DNA from 2 places in the Aeribacillus sp. FSL W8-0870 genome. Region 2 is predicted to be linked to the other one. Evidence: riboswitches for the same ligand, from Rfam matches in the RefSeq annotation. Region 2 holds a riboswitch; the other holds the start of a gene.
The links. Region 2 has a riboswitch for cobalamin ahead of NSU02_RS07030 (ABC transporter substrate-binding protein). Riboswitches for the same ligand answer to the same signal wherever they lie in the genome.
Positions count from the first base shown of each region.

Region 1: it holds a riboswitch for cobalamin, as region 2 does, so the genes downstream of both, NSU02_RS15460 (ribonucleoside-diphosphate reductase subunit alpha) here and NSU02_RS07030 (ABC transporter substrate-binding protein) in region 2, are expected to answer to the same signal.

Region 1 covers NZ_CP150165.1:3,183,451-3,191,465, reverse strand. Annotated here, with positions in the region: gene crcB (fluoride efflux transporter CrcB) at 1-305, opposite strand, end outside; gene NSU02_RS15470 (hypothetical protein) at 393-683, opposite strand; gene NSU02_RS15465 (ribonucleotide-diphosphate reductase subunit beta) at 871-1,914, opposite strand; gene NSU02_RS15460 (ribonucleoside-diphosphate reductase subunit alpha) at 1,927-4,191, opposite strand; cobalamin riboswitch at 4,327-4,506, opposite strand; gene NSU02_RS15455 (Hsp20/alpha crystallin family protein) at 4,640-5,080, opposite strand; gene NSU02_RS15450 (IS701 family transposase) at 5,226-6,407, opposite strand; gene NSU02_RS15445 (ABC transporter substrate-binding protein) at 6,968-8,015, shown strand, end outside.
Region 2 covers NZ_CP150165.1:1,453,195-1,461,209, reverse strand. Annotated here, with positions in the region: gene NSU02_RS07040 (adenosylcobinamide amidohydrolase) at 1-765, opposite strand, end outside; gene NSU02_RS07035 (iron ABC transporter permease) at 767-1,828, opposite strand; gene NSU02_RS07030 (ABC transporter substrate-binding protein) at 1,791-2,765, opposite strand; cobalamin riboswitch at 2,869-3,048, opposite strand; gene NSU02_RS07025 (N-acetylmuramoyl-L-alanine amidase) at 3,244-4,689, shown strand; gene NSU02_RS07020 (DUF1540 domain-containing protein) at 4,788-4,946, opposite strand; partial or broken gene NSU02_RS07015 (FAD-dependent oxidoreductase) at 5,688-6,249, opposite strand; gene splB (spore photoproduct lyase) at 6,483-7,499, shown strand; gene NSU02_RS07005 (DUF4183 domain-containing protein) at 7,639-7,929, shown strand.

The DNA.
Region 1 (8,015 bases), 1.7 Mb from region 2:
GTATACATAATGGCTGTTTCCCATTTATCGGCAATCATCAATTGAATGTTCTCAAAACTAAAAGTTGAAAATGTAGTGAATGCCCCGATTAAGCCAGTACCGATCGCTGCGGCAAAATGGGGAGGAAATCCTTTTATTTTAAATACATATTCAGTCAACCATCCCAAAAGAAAACTTCCAGCCAAATTGGCTAAAAGTGTCGCTGCTGGGAAAGATCCTGTCCAAAAGCTGGAAGTCCATAGGCCGACACTGTATCGAAGGCAGGCACCTGCTATCCCGCCCAAACCGACTAATAAATAAATCATTATCTTCACCTCGCAATGGTGGAAAACAACATAGCTCTTTTTAGCCAATATGATTTTCTTAATCTTCGTGAAAACTATATTTCTTTTTTAGGGCATCGCCTTTGTAATTGCTTCTATAATGAACGCAATACAAGCTAAAAAGATGGTCAGTAAAGTTGAACATAACAATATGTTTCTGATGACGACAGCAGCTTTGTCGTATCTGCTGAAAGTTTGAAAAGCAAAATATACAAAGATGCCTAATAGAATCGAGGCAAACCAACTTATAAAGCCTGTTTTTGTAGCTAATTTTTGCCAATCAAACATCCAAAAATATAGAATAGCGAAATGAATTGTTACTAACAAAATTGACATTATGATCAAGGTTGATTTTAACATAAGATCCCCTCCGCACATATTATACCATGGCATGGAAAAATGGGATGCTTAGGTTCCCAAAAAGATAAGCTCTTTTAAAAGAAAGTAGTTGCTTATCGAACAATTCTTTCATAGCATTCCTTTTGGTTTGGCAGCAGATAAAAAAACGGGCAGTCTCTGCTGCCCGTTATCATGAGAACGTAAATTTTTACAACTCATCAAAGCCGTTATCAATCGTGTTGACTTTTGTATATTGTCTCGATTTTTGTTCAAAGAAGTCTGATTTTCCTAAGTCCACTTCTTCGTAAGCCCGTATCCATTTCAAAGGATTTGTCCGATAGCCTTCAAAAGGACGTTCGAATCCCAGCTGATTGGCACGGAAATTCGCATAAAATTTAATATAGCTCTCCACATCTTTTAAATGCAGGCCTTCAATGTCATTGCCGATAATTACACCGGCCCATTCGATTTCCAGCTCGGCTGCTTTCATAAATGTTTTCGAAACGAATTGTTTCAGTTCATCTGTATCATATTCAGGATATTGCTTCAGCACCGCTTTGAAAATTTTTTCAAACAAACCTACGTGTATTTGTTCATCACGGTTAATGTAGTTAATCATCGTGCTAGTGGCTACCATCTTTTGGTTTCTGGCTAAATTATAAAAGAATGCGAAACCGGAATAGAAAAATAAACCTTCCAGTATGACATCAAAGACGATCGATTTTAACAAATTCTCCACATTCGGATTTTCTGCAAATGCTTTATACCCGTTGGTGACAAATTCATTTCGCTTCCTTAAAACCGGTTCGTTCCGCCAATATTCAAATACTTCATCCTGTACGTTTTTAGGCACGATGCTTGAAAGAATATACGAATATGAATGGTTATGAATCACTTCCTGCTGAGCGAGCAAAATCATTAAGGCGTTTATGCTCGAGTCTGTAATATAATCAGCAACTTTTCCGGCATAATCGGTTTGAATGCTGTCTAATAAAGCTAAGAGGCCGATAATTTTTAAAAATGCGTCCTGTTCTCTTTCTGAAAGCTCAGGAAATTGCTTCACATCTTGAGCCATATTAATTTCAAAAGGTGTCCAAAAGTTTGCGAGCATCCGTTTATATTTTGGATATGCCCACGGGTAGGCGACATCATCCCAATTGAGCACGTTGGAACATTTTCCGTTCACTATTGCTGTTGAACGGTTTGGTGCATCAGGATCCATAATAACTCGTTTTGTTAATGTTTGCTCCATATTACTTCCTCCTTAACTTGCACATGATTCACATTCATAAATGTCGCTTGATGTCGAACGGACATAATACGTTGTTTTTAATCCGGATTTCCAAGCTGTCAAATGAAGCTCCAGCAATTCTTTCGCTTTAATCGTGTTTAGGACGTAAAAGTTGAAGGAAATGGACTGGTCAATATGTTTCTGGCGCACTGCATTTTGTTTGATGCTCCATGTTTGGTCGATCAAATAAGCGGATTTATAATACCAAGTCGTTTTCGCATTTAAGTCGGGAACGGTAACTGGAATTTTGTAGTCTTTCTTTTCCTCTGAATAAACTTTTTGGAAAATTGGATCGATGCTTGCTGTGCTTCCGGCTATAATGGAGGTCGATGCGTTCGGTGCGACCGCCATTAAATAGCTGTTGCGAATCCCAAAAGTCTGCACTTTTTCCTTTAATTCCTGCCATTTTTTTGACGTATAACCGCGGATTTCAAAATATCGCCCTGTATCCCACTCCGAGCCTTTAAAGAGAGGGTATGCGCCTTTTTCTTTTGCGAGCTCCATACTCGACTGAATGGTTAAATACGCAATTTTTTCATATAGTTGGTCGACAAATTGGACTGCCTCGTCGCTTTCCCATGTAATTTCCTTTAGTGCAAATAAATGATGCATGCCAAACGTTCCAAGACCGATTGCACGGTATTTTTCATTTGTAAGCTTTGCCTGTAATACCGGAATGTTATTTAAATCGATAACGTTGTCCAGCATCCGCACTTGAATAGGGATTAAACGTTCCAGAACGTTGTCTGGAACAGCCCGTGCCAAGTTGATGGAAGAAAGGTTGCAGACGACGAAATCGCCGGGCTTTTTCACAATGACAATTTTTCCATCTTCAACATATTGTTCTTCAACAGTAGTAGCACTTTGATTTTGCGCAATCTCTGTGCATAAATTGCTGCAATAAATCATGCCGGCATGCTTGTTTGCGTTTTTTCGATTCACTTCATCCCGATAAAACATAAAAGGCGTTCCCGTTTCAAGCTGGCTGATCATAATCCGTTTCATTATTTCAATCGCAGGCACTTTTTCTTTAGATAAGGAAGGATGATTCACGCACTCAAAATATTTTTCCCGAAAGCTGCCGTTACCTTTTTCTTCATCATAATAATCTTCCAGACTGAATCCCATGACTTTGCGAACTTCGTGGGGATCGAACAAATACCAGTCCCCGCGCTTTTCAACTTGCTCCATAAATAGGTCAGGAATGCATACACCTGTAAATAAATCATGGGTGCGCAGCCGTTCGTCTCCGTTATTTAATTTTGCATCTAGGAAGGCGAAAATATCTTTATGCCAAACATCCAAATAAACGGCAATTGCTCCTTTTCTTTGGCCGAGCTGGTCGACGCTCACTGCCGTATTATTTAATTGCTTCATCCAAGGAATGACACCTGATGAAACTCCTTTGAACCCCCGGATATCGCTTCCGCGGCTTCTGATTTTCCCTAAATAAACTCCAATGCCTCCGCCGCTTTTAGAAACATTGGCAATATCAGTGTTCGAATCATAAATGCCTTGAAGGCTGTCGTCTACCGTATCAATAAAGCAGCTTGAAAGCTGACCGACTGATTTTCCTGCATTAGCCAATGTAGGTGTTGCAACCGTCATATATAAATGGCTCAATGCCCAATACGCTTCCTTTACAAGATGCAAACGTTTGGACGGATGCTCGTTGATCATTAACGTCATAGCGATGATCATAAAACGTTCCTGTGGAAGCTCAAATGTTCGTTTATGAAAATCTTTAGCTAAATACCGGTCGTAAAGGGTCCTTAATCCGATGTATGTAAACAGCTTGTCCTTCTCAGGATCAATGGCATTTCCCAGCTCCATAATTTCCTCTTTTGAATAATGCTCTAGCAAAAGAGGGCTGTAGATTCCAAGATCGGTTAATGTTTCGATTAACAAATAAAAATCGCCGTAGCCCGGTTGGTTGTAATTTCTGTTTTGGCTCGCTTCATAGTAAATTTTTTCAAGAAATACGTGTGCAGCTAAAAAAGTCCAATCCGGCTCACTTTCCGAAATGTTTGCTAAAGCTTCAATAATCAGCAGGTTTGTAAATTTTTCAAGATCATCAATCTGCTGGTATTGTAGGGTTGTCGACACTCTCTCGCTGTATTCATGAAAGGAAAGGGATGGAAACTTTTTTTCAAGCTGTCTTAGATAAAGCTCCCAATCGCTCCTGTTAAAATGATTTTGAAAAACCTCGTATAGATTTAATGCTTTCGTAATATTCATCAAACATCCTCCTTATCAAAATAAAAAACCGCTCAGGAAGCTGAGCGGATCAAACGATGATTAAAAGGGAGGCAGTTTACAAGGCGAAACTACTCCATTCAAACCATCGTTTCATCTTCCCAACCCCCGAAGAATTAGAAACGTTCGGACAAAGGCAGGTCTCCTGACTCGTGCTTCATCCTACTTTGAATCCTTCCCATACGAAACGTACAGTGGATTATTCATTTCGTAGCACTCACAGTTGCGGGGACAGTTCCGGATTCTCACCGGATTCCCTTTTAAGCTGAAAACAGCACCTTTGTCGTTAGGTTTTCAATATATAGTATTTAATTGTTTTTGATTACACAATATATAGATTTTTGATGTTATATATTCATCATAATCGTACTTGGCGAAAATTGCAATAAAAAAGTGAGGCTGATTGAAATTTTGCAACCTCACGAAACAATTAATGAAACTGAATATCAATTTTCTTTTTGTTGTTTTCGGTTTGTTTTGGAATACGGATTTCCAAAACGCCATTTTTATATGTCGCGCTCACTTCTTCTTCTTTTACATTTGCCGGCAATGCAACAGCGCGGTGAAACCGCCCTACAAACCGTTCGCGTCTATGCATTTCTTCTTCCTTTACTTCTTTGCTTCTTTGAATTGTGCCGCTGATCGTAAGAACGTTGCGATCAAGATGAATGTCAACGTCTTCCTTTTTTTCAAGGCCGGGCAAATCACACGTAACAATTACTTCATTAGCAGTTTCATGAATATCAAGCCGGGGGGTATTCATAGTCTCAAAGTTTTCAAAAAAATGCGGGAAGCTTTCAGAAAAAACGCGATTCATGTTTCGTCTAAATTGGTTGATCTCAGAAAAAGGATCGTAAGGAATGAGAGCCATATGATTGTTCCTCCTTTGATTTTTTTACAGAAAATATTATTTGTGTTGAGAAGAGAAATATACATAAAGCAGAGTTTAAATTACTGTAGTTGAGCAATTTTCATTACAATAATTACCATGTAAAAAGAGACAAACGGAGTACCCCTTATGCCACATGAAGCTGTTTTTTAACGACATCAATGGGAATATCTTGTTTCGCTGCATCGTAAATAAACTCCACGAGGCTATGTCCTTTCTTCTTTCGAAGGAAGTCAAGCCCGGTAGAGAAATCGCTGTTGGATTCGACCATACTGTACACATAAGCGAGTTGCACCAAGATCCAATACCGTTTCACCGCCCGACGTTGACGAACGCGGTACCCATCGAGCTTCAGCTGGTCTTTCGCTTGTCGAAAAAAGCATTCGATCGACCAACGCTGGGCATAGTAGCGCAAGATCTCTTCATCGCTTAGCTCCCGGTCGGTGCTCAAGACGCAGTGAAGATGTTCAGGTGTCATCGGCTGATCGGCTTTCCAAGCCAACAACACAACGGCATCATCGAGACCTTTCAGCGCTCCCTCGTAGCGATACACGCGATAACGCTCTTCTCCCACCGTGACGAGATGGGTGTCGTTCGGTTCGATATAGCGGGCAAACTGTTTGGCTTGGATGGCGATGCCTTTTGGATAAAGAACCCGATTCGTCTTGAGCATCGCAATGACGTGGAATCCTTTTTTCAGGCAGGCTTCCACGAGTGTTTTCGATGGGTACCAAGAATCCATCAGCACATAAACAGAACCGTGCACATCCAAAGAAGAAAGCATCTCGATGGCCCATTGACCCTTGCTTTTCCCATCCGCCTTGTCGTAGAGGCGAAACGCAAAGGGAAAGGCTTGCGTCATCGTATGAACCATGAGCCAGACGAGAGAGTGTCCCCAAATCGACTTTTTGTCCGCGTGAGAATAATGCCAATTACACCCTTCAATAGCGTGTTTCGCCTGTGACGAAGGCTTCGTTTTTCGGCAGATCGTATCATCGATCGAAACAAAAATGGGGTGATTCTTTCGCTTGGCCGTTCGTTCCACATGACGAAGCATCCACTGCTGGAGTTTGCGAAGCAAGATTTCTTCATCCCAAGGGCTTTTCGTGAAAAAATGGCTCAGTGTCGTTCGATGGTTGGGATGAAAGCTCTCATGATGCAGATCGGTCAAGGTTCCCACAAATCCTTTCGTTGTCAGCGCATCGATAATATGAACGAGATGCTTCATGACCGGCTTAGAGAAATAAAGGGCCAGCCCCAACATTGCGAAAAACTTGTCGATTCCTTGGTGATGTGGTAGTCTATTCATGAGACATGAACCTCCTTGAGAATGGTTTGGTGACACATCTATTCTAATCAAGGAATCGGGTTCATGTCTCCTTTTTTGTTCGGATGTAAATTTATGTTAGTGAATTTGCTCATCTACAGTAAATTACTGTTTTTAATCATAAAAATATAAATAAGTCCGCTGCGTCCAAATCGTTTCGTGTTTGTTGCTTTTAAAAGCACAACCTAGCAAAACTTGGTGAACGAATGGATAGCATATTGTTGTTATTAAACAAGAGTTTACATACGAAGAAAATTAAGTAAGCTGCTTAATTGCAGCCATGCTGGGAATTAACAGATCAAGCTGGATAAATTCACAATGATTGGAAACCGCTGTGGACAACTTTATAAATTTAAAAATTATTCATTCGTTGCACATTCTGAAACAACGATGTTGTGAAGCCAATCTGCAGGCAATAATATAAAAAACAATAATAAAAAAATTTGGAATATTAAAAAATATAAAGAAGGGAGTGAAAAGCTTTTTAACCTTGCAATTCAAAAAATGAAAGCGTTTAACTAATGCTTTTAGGGGGGTATAAAATGGTGGGAAAAGGTAAATTTTGGAGTGTTCTTTTTATTACTATAATGTTGATTTTATCAGGTTGTTCAGGATCGGCTGTAAGCAATAGCAAGTCTAATTCCAGCGGTGAAAAAGATACAATCAAAATTGGCGTCATCCTTTCTTCAACTGGAACATTCGCTCCGCTTGCGGAAAGCATTAAAAACGGATTTAACCTTTATCTTGAAGAAAATGATAACAAGTTGGGCGGAAAAAAGGTGGAAATAAAATTTGAAGATGATGAAGCAAACCCGCAAGTTGCTTTAAGGAAATATCGCCAATTAGTCAAGAATGAAAAAGTAGATATACTTGTTGGACCAATTTCTTCAGCAGTCGCTTACGCATTGAGAGACGAGGTGGAGAAAGACAAAATTATATTAATTGATGCCAATGCTGCCGGAAACGATCTTTCCTGGAGCAAAAAAAGCGATTACATTTACCGCCTGTCATTTTCCAACTGGCAAAATGGCAGCAGTGCTGGAGAATATTTAGCAAAAAATGTTGGAAAAACAGCGGTAGCGATTGCACCCGACTACCCTGCAGGAAAGGAAGTTGTTTCCGCTTTTAAAGAAGCTTTTGAAGCTGCTGGCGGTAAGGTAGTAAAAGAAATATACCCTAAATTAGGAACGAATGATTTCGCAACGTATCTTACTGATGTAGCCCAAGTAAAGCCTGAACTAGTTTTTACATTCATGGCAGGCAGCGATGGAATTCGGTTTGTTCAGCAATACAATGATTTTGGCTTAAAGGGAAAAATTCCGCTGTCAGGTCCAATGGAATTTGGCGATCAACTGATCCTCGAACCTACTGGTGAAGCAGCAGAAGGAATCATTTCTGGCATCCTGTACTCGCCTTGGCTAGAAAATGAAGAAAACAAAAAGTTTGTAGAGGCATATCAGGAAAAATACGGAAAGCTGCCAAACACTTTTTCAGTGGGAGGCTATGACTCCGCAAAAGTCATAGATATAGCGATTAAAGAAGCAGGAAGCACAAATGCAGAGGATTTAATAAAAGTCCTTAAAGGGATTT
Region 2 (8,015 bases):
AAGCAGCATTTGCGGGCGGGCAAGCTCCGGATGTGATTGTTTGACAATCGAAACACCATACACCTGTTCAATCGTTTTTTCGTTCATCACGACAGATGAATTATCAACGGCAACCGCTTTTCCATCTTTTAATAACAGCAGTTTGTCACAATAAAGGCTTGCTAAATTCAAATCATGAAAAATTGAGACAACCGTTAATCCATTTGATTGTGTCCAATTTTTCAACTGATCAAGCATGATTTTTTGATGGGAAATATCAAGATGGTTCGTGGGTTCATCTAATAAAAGCAAAACGGGGTTTTGTGCAAGAGCCTGCGCTAAAAAAACCCTCTGTTTTTCCCCGCCGCTTAATTCATTGATCGCTTTATTTTTTAAGTGGGAAATATTCGTCTGCTCCATGGTCTTTTGGATGATTTGTTCATCTTCTCCCGTCAACCGCTTGAAGAAACCCGTTTGAAAAGGATAACGGCCGAGCGCCACTGTCTCCCAAACGGTATAATCAAACATTTGCGTTGGGATTTGCGGCAATGAAGCGATGTTTTGCGCCAATTTTTTCGGAGAATAAGCAGAAAGAGGTTTGCCGGCAAGCTCGATCGTGCCGCTTTTAACCGGAAGAATCCCGCTGATCATTTTTAATAGTGTCGTCTTTCCACTCCCGTTTGGCCCCAAAATGCCAAATATTTCCCCTTTTTTTACTGAGAAGGAAAGGTTTTCGATAATCTTTCGCTCTTGATAGCCTCCCGAAATGTTCTTGACTTGCAGCATGTTACCCTCTTCTTTCCATTCTTTGTTTCATTAAAATAAAGGCAAAGCTGGGAGCGCCGATTAAAGCCGTGATCACACCGATCGGAAGTTCTGTCGGCGACACGATCGTTCTTGAAACGAGATCCGCCAAAATTAAAAAAGCGGCGCCAAAAATGGCGGACAGAGGGAGAAGATGGCGATAATCACTTCCCCAAAGCAGCCTGTTTACATGCGGGATGACAAGACCGACAAACCCAATCGTTCCGCTGATGGCAACGGCCGCACCGGCTAAACAAGAGGATGATGCTAAAATAAACAGCTTTCTCCTTTTTACATGGACCCCAAGCTGCTTCGCCTTTTCTTCGCCAAAGGACAGAGCGTTTAATTCTGTTCCGTTTACAAAAATCAAAATGGACCCGATTAAAAAAAACGGCAAAAGCATCAATACGTATCCCCAGCCGCGCATCGCAACGCTTCCTAACAACCAGTTGACAATTTGTCGCAATTCTTCGCCTGTCAGGGCAATCATTAATGAAATGAAAGCACTTAAAAAGGAACTTAAAATAATTCCGGTCAGCACAATCGTTTCAATCCTCATCGTTTTTTCAATGAAATTGGCGAACAAAATCACAGCCAAAATCGTTAAAAAACCCGTAAAAATGCTGACAACCGGCAAAGTGAATGAGCCGAAAAAAGGAATTTGAATGCCGAAAAAAAGAACAAGTACAGCACCTAAAGAAGAACCTGATGAAACACCGAGCGTATAAGGATCTGCCAAAGGGTTTTGCAAAAGCCCTTGATAACAAGCCCCCGCCATTGCAAGCGAGGCTCCGACAAGTCCGGCTAAAACGACACGAGGAAGTCGAATATCAAGCACAATGCTTTTCATGCTTTCATCAATGTCCGGCGCCAAACCGGTATAGAACAGTTGATTGAAAATTATTTGGAAAATATCCTTAAACGTGATGTGAAACGTTCCGATAGAAATTCCTAAAAAGACGGAAAAAATAAGAAAACAAGCGGTCGCCGTATAGGCGACCACATGTTTATTTTTTGTAGACATCCGGATAAATTGCTTTCGCAAGTTCTTCTACTCCTTCAACCAATCTTGGGCCTGGGCGGCTCACCAAGTCGGAATGCACATCGTAAACCCGTTTATTTTTCACCGCTGATACATTTTCCCATCCTTTGCGTGCCAACACCTGGTCAACAGCTTTATCGACGTAATAGCCGTATGTCGTCACAATGACGTCTGGGTTCAGTTTTACAACGGCTTCTTCCGTCATTTGCGGCCAGCCTTCTTGATCGCCCGCTGCATTTTTTGCTCCAATGATCGTTAGCATTTCATCCATAAACGTTCCTTTTCCCGTCGTATAGATTTGTGGTGCGGGATTCACTTCGACAAAAACAGACACTTTTTGATCATCCGGAATCGTTTTTCCTTTTTCTTGAATATCCGCCAGTTTCGTTTTCATCTCAGCCACAATATCTTCGGCTTTGTCACTTGTCCCTGTAATTTTGCCGATTGTTTGGATGGAGTCATACACTTTATCAAATGATTGGGCATCTTCGACTACAAAAACATTTATTCCCGCATCTTTCAGCTGCTTCAGCCCTTCCTGCGAGTTATGGGCGCTGGAAGCATGCGCTAAAACAAGATCCGGTTTTAAAGAAATAATTTTTTCAACATTAAATTCCATCCCGCCAACCTTTTCTTTGTTTTGAACATCTTCCGGATAGTTGTCATTATCACTTACACCGACAATTTGTTCACCCAACCCTAAAGCATAGGCAATTTCAGTATTGCTTGGAATTAGCGAAACAATCCGCTCCGGTTTTTCGCTTACCGTCACCTCATTTCCTAAACCGTCCTTGACCTTCACCGGAAATTGTGAAGCCGTCTCTTCCGTCTTTTGATTGCTTTTGTTTTCAGACGGCTCTGATGTATTTTGTTGGCCGCATCCAGCCGCAATTCCAAATAGAAGTAATAAGGCTAAAAATAGTGCAGATAATTTTTTCATCATTTTCCTCCTCCAATAAAAAACATCTTCTTGAATTCGATAAGAAGATGTCTGAAAACGTACATATGTATTGTTTTCAAACACCTCCCTATCCGCGTAGGGTTTTAGGTGTGCTCAAACAGGCAGGTCTCCTGGCTCATGGTCATCGCTCCCTGAACCTTCCCGTAGACACAGTGGCATTTTCAGGTTGCTCCCATTCACAGTGGCGGGACCGCGTTGGATTTTCACCAAACTTCCCTTTTAAGCGGACAAAAGTGTCCGCACCTGTTTGCTTTTGAATGAAATTGTCGACGAATGTAATTATACATCATTCAAATCCGTTCTGGTAGAAAAAATGTGAAAATGCTATGTCAAGTTTTATATTGGACTTTTTATAAGGTTTTCAATTCAACCGTGTTGATTTGAACCGATTACCGTAAAAATGAATAAAATTTTAATGGATGGGTAATTGATTTTAGGAACGAAGGAGGATCCATAAGTGACAGTCGTTCTTTTAGACCCAGGCCACGGTGGAAGTGATCCTGGTGCAACATTTAGAAGCTATGAAGAAGAAGACTTTACGCTGACTATTGCCTTAATAGCCAGAGACCATTTGCTAGAAAACTTTCAAGTAGATGTCGTGATGACACGAACGAACGATCGCACTGTCAGTTTAGAAGAAAGAACGAGTTTGGCAAACAGACTAAATGTCGATTTTTTCTGCTCCATCCATGTCAATTCAGGGGGCGGAACAGGATTTGAAAGCTATATTTACAACCGCGGTGCATCCAATAAAACGATTCAATACCGTTCCATCATTCATAATCATATTATGAGCGTAATCGGGCCAAAATATAACGTACAAGACCGCGGAAAAAAAAGCGCCAATTTTTTTGTGTTGAGAGAAACGAAAATGCCCGCGGTTCTATTGGAAACATTATTTATCGATAATCCTAACGATATCAAATTGTTAACCTCTTCTGCTTTTATAAGTGATTTTGCCGCCAGTGTGGCGGAAGGGATAGGAAAAGCCCTTAATTTAAAGAGAAAGACAAGCACAACAAAAAAGCCGTCGACAAAACCGTCGGCTCCTGCTTCAAACAACACGCTTTACAAAGTGATTGCCGGTTCCTTCAAAGAGCGTAAAAATGCAGAACAACGCGTAAAGGAACTGAAGGGAAAAAACGTGGACAGTTTTATTTCACCTGCTAATGTTAACGGCACAAGTTTTTACCGTGTTCAAGCAGGGGCTTTTCAACATTTGGAAAATGCGAAGGAGCAACTGGCAAAACTTGTGCAGCTGGGCTATAAAGATGCTTTTATTTTAACTCCCGAAGAGCAGCGAGCAAATCCGCCAAGGCAAAATCAACTAGCCAGCTTGCTGTCTACATCAGAGCCGCAAGCATCCGCTACAGAAGACATTTCTATTTTAGGAGAACCGCTTTTATCAGGAACATTGTTGGATCAGTTCGTAAAAAATACGAATCCAGATGCACCTCAACTGGGCGATTTATATATCCAATTAAGCAAACTATACGGAATACGCGGTGATATCGCTTACGCACAAGCCATTCATGAGACGAACTATTTTCGCTTCACCGGGGTTGTCGACCGCAGCCAAAACAATTTTGCCGGAATTGGAGCGACAGGCCCGAATGTCCGAGGAGCAAGCTTCTCCACACCAAGAGAAGGAGTTCTCGCTCATTTGCAGCACTTGTTTGCTTATGCGACAACAAAGCCTCTTCCAGGTGATGAGCCGCTTGTAGATCCAAGATTTCATTATGTGAAGCGCGGATCAGCTACCACTTGGAAAGAATTAAATGGAAAGTGGGCGGTTCCTGGAGATCGTTACGGAGAAATGATTTTATCGATTTACCGTTCCAACCTTCAATTCGCTGTTCAACAGCTTTCCTCCATGATTGCGGAATTAAACAAACATGTATGATCATTTTTTTAATCTATTTTCCAATAAACGTGAATAAAATTGAAAATCATTATCAATAATAAAAGAGAGCCGAAATGGAATTCGGCCCTCTCCATTATTTAGACAGTTTCCGGTTCAAATGTTTTGCAATCCGTTTCCTTTTGATCTTTGGCGGTTTTCCCCGAATGGCTGACAACATAAATGGAATCAGCTGAACATCTATTTCCATCCGCCCAATATTTGCAGTTGTTTACTTCACATAAAACGTCTTGTGCCATCGCATGTCACCTCCCAGTTATATATTTTCCTTTGGAAAGTGATTTGATACTTGTTGGTTGTGAAATGTCCATGGCAATATTTCGAACCGCAAAGACAATCGTTTTTGCATGTTTTGTTGGCTGTTTAATGAATTCATGATTATCATGTCATTGTAAGCCAAAATTCGATTTATTTTGTCGATGGACAAGCAAGGTGATCTGCTCCATACCAAAAGGTGCCTCAGAAAAAGAAAATGCAAACATTTGTAAACGCCTCAAGTCCTCCAATTGCTATGCAATTTCACTCATCCGTAACTTTCATTTAGTGATTTGGAATGACAAAAGCCGCCATTTGCGGCGGCTTTCTTTTATTTGGCAAAAATGTGATTACCGATCACTACATGTTGTTTTTGCCGGAAAACGATTCCATTTGGCAAGATCCATAAAGCTTTATTATCTTTTCGACAATCCGTCTTCTGTCCATCATGCAGCAGAAAGCTCTATTTTTCAAGAAAATCGAGGCAAAAAACAGGTTTCATCAATTTGGCAATTGTGCCGCCTCCGCTTTTGCTGCAAGCATTCGGGCTCCCTTTTCAGTACACAATTTCCTTATTTTTGCTGCTTTCTTCGCTGGTTGGCTGTTGTATCCATTTGTTTGTTCTTTTGTTGAGAAAGAAGAATCGCTTTGGTAGGTAAGTTCGCTTTTGCAATGAAATAAAAAAGGACATAGTCGCTTGATGCCTTGTCCTCATTCCTTTTTATTCATTTTTTCAAAACATCATGGTCGACGTAACGCTCGCCGTTCAGCTCACTAATAACATTGATCGCAACTTTGGCGCCGTCGCCGGCAGTGATGATCGTATGTACGCTGACACCTGCAGCTGTACCCGCAGCCCAAATTTCCGTCAACGTTTGTCTTTCCTAGTGCATCGACATCAAATATTGTTTTAATGCGGGGTTCAGTCCCGTCTTTTGTCTTTAATCCGACTTTGTCGGCCAAATCTGTCAGAACTCCTGTAGCTAATATGACGTGTTTTGTTTCATAGGATCCTTTATCCGTCTTGAATACAAGCTCTTCCGCTTGTTTTTCAATTGTCTCCACATTTTCTGCCACAATCTCCGCGCCGAATTTTTCCGCTTGTTTTTCCCTGTTTCAATTAAATCAGACCCAGAAATTTCCATAACCCATATGGTTTTCAATCCAAGCTCGTTTCGTCACGGATTTATCGTTGTCCAACACAAGCGTTTTTTTACCGGCTTTTGCCGTGAACAAAGCGGCGCTTGCACCCGCCGGACCAGCCCCGACAATGACTACATCATACATGTTGCAATTCCCCCTTTTAGGAAAACAATTGTACTTCCATCGTAAGCGCAATTAAAACGAATTGTAAAGATCTTCATCTGCCTTTTCCTTGCAAGGGGAACCGCTTTTGTAGGAATCGTCCTCTCAACATTTTATTATTTCCGCAAGCAGTTTGAAAAGAGGACGGGATAAAATCTCATGAAAATCAATAAAACGGAAGGAATATCGGCATAATAACATAGAGGTGATTGATCATGAAGCCGTTTATTCCACAACTCGTATACATTGAACCAAGAGCCCTTGAATACCCGCTTGGAGTGGAATGGAAAGAAAAATTCGAAAAAATGGGAATCGACATTCGCTATACAACTTCCCACAATCAAGTGCGTAATATCCCCGGAGAAACACCTCTCCAGAAATACCGCAATGCGAAGTCGACTTTAGTCATCGGGGTTCGAAAAACATTGAAATTTGATACGAGCAAGCCTTCTGCCGAATACGCCATTCCACTGGCAACCGGTTGCATGGGGCATTGCCATTACTGCTATTTGCAAACAACGTTAGGAAGCAAACCCTACATTCGCGTTTATGTAAATTTAGAGGAAATTTTTCAGCAAGCTAAACAGTATATAGAAGAGAGAGTTCCAGAAATAACCAGATTTGAAGCTTCGTGTACGTCTGATATCGTCGGGATAGATCATTTAACACATTCACTCAAAAAAGCGATCGAATTTATTGGAGAAACAAAGCTGGGGAGATTGCGGTTTACAACGAAATATCATTACGTAGACCATTTATTGGATGCCAAACATAACGGCAACACCCGCTTCCGATTCAGCATCAACAGCGATTGGGTCATTCGTCATCTGGAGCCGGGAACATCAAGATTGGATGAAAGAATCAGCGCCGCTTTGAAAGTCGCAAAAGCAGGATATCCTATCGGTTTTGTTGTTGCTCCGCTATATCGGCATGATGGATGGAAAGAAGGATATAGAAAATTATTCAAAAAACTGGGTGACGTAATCGAAGACGATAACTTAACATTTGAATTGATTCAACACAGATTCACGAAACCTGCCAAAAAAGTTATCGAAGCAAGGTATCCAAAAACGAAACTGGAAATGGATGAGAAAAAAAGAAAATACAAGTGGGGGCGGTATGGAATTGGCAAATATGTTTATCAAACAGAAGAGGAAAGGGAGCTGAAAGAGACGATGGAACAATATATTCACTATTATTTTCCTAACGCCATCATCGAATACTTTACGTAAAACTGTAAGGAATACAAACCTTTTCAAAATCGACGGTCAGAAATGGTTAATTCAACAAAAACATTTTCTTTTGCTAGCTCACCTTTTCTTGAACCAACATATGATAAAACAAACAGTTTACGGTAAAGGTGATACAAAAATGAAGGAAAATCACACAATCGATGTTCCCTTTTTATATGATTGGGTCCGTTCCGCCTCCCGCCTCCATATGAATGTTCGGCTTCATACGAAACGGAAACCTTTAAAAGCTGAAACATTTTACTATTATGCTTTAGCTGATGGAAAAAAGACGATCTATACGGACGCCGATCAAATCAAAGAATTTACGAATAAAGGGATCTTGGATCCAAAAGATGTATCCTATATCCGGCTTTTCATTAACGGTGTTTTACAACCGCCGAACATTTATGAAGTGAAAAAGGAATGTTAAGATTAAAATCAAGCGATGTCCCGCAAAAAGGTGTTCCTATTATTTTGGAATTTATTTCCATATATTTATAATTGAGGAAATAGGTG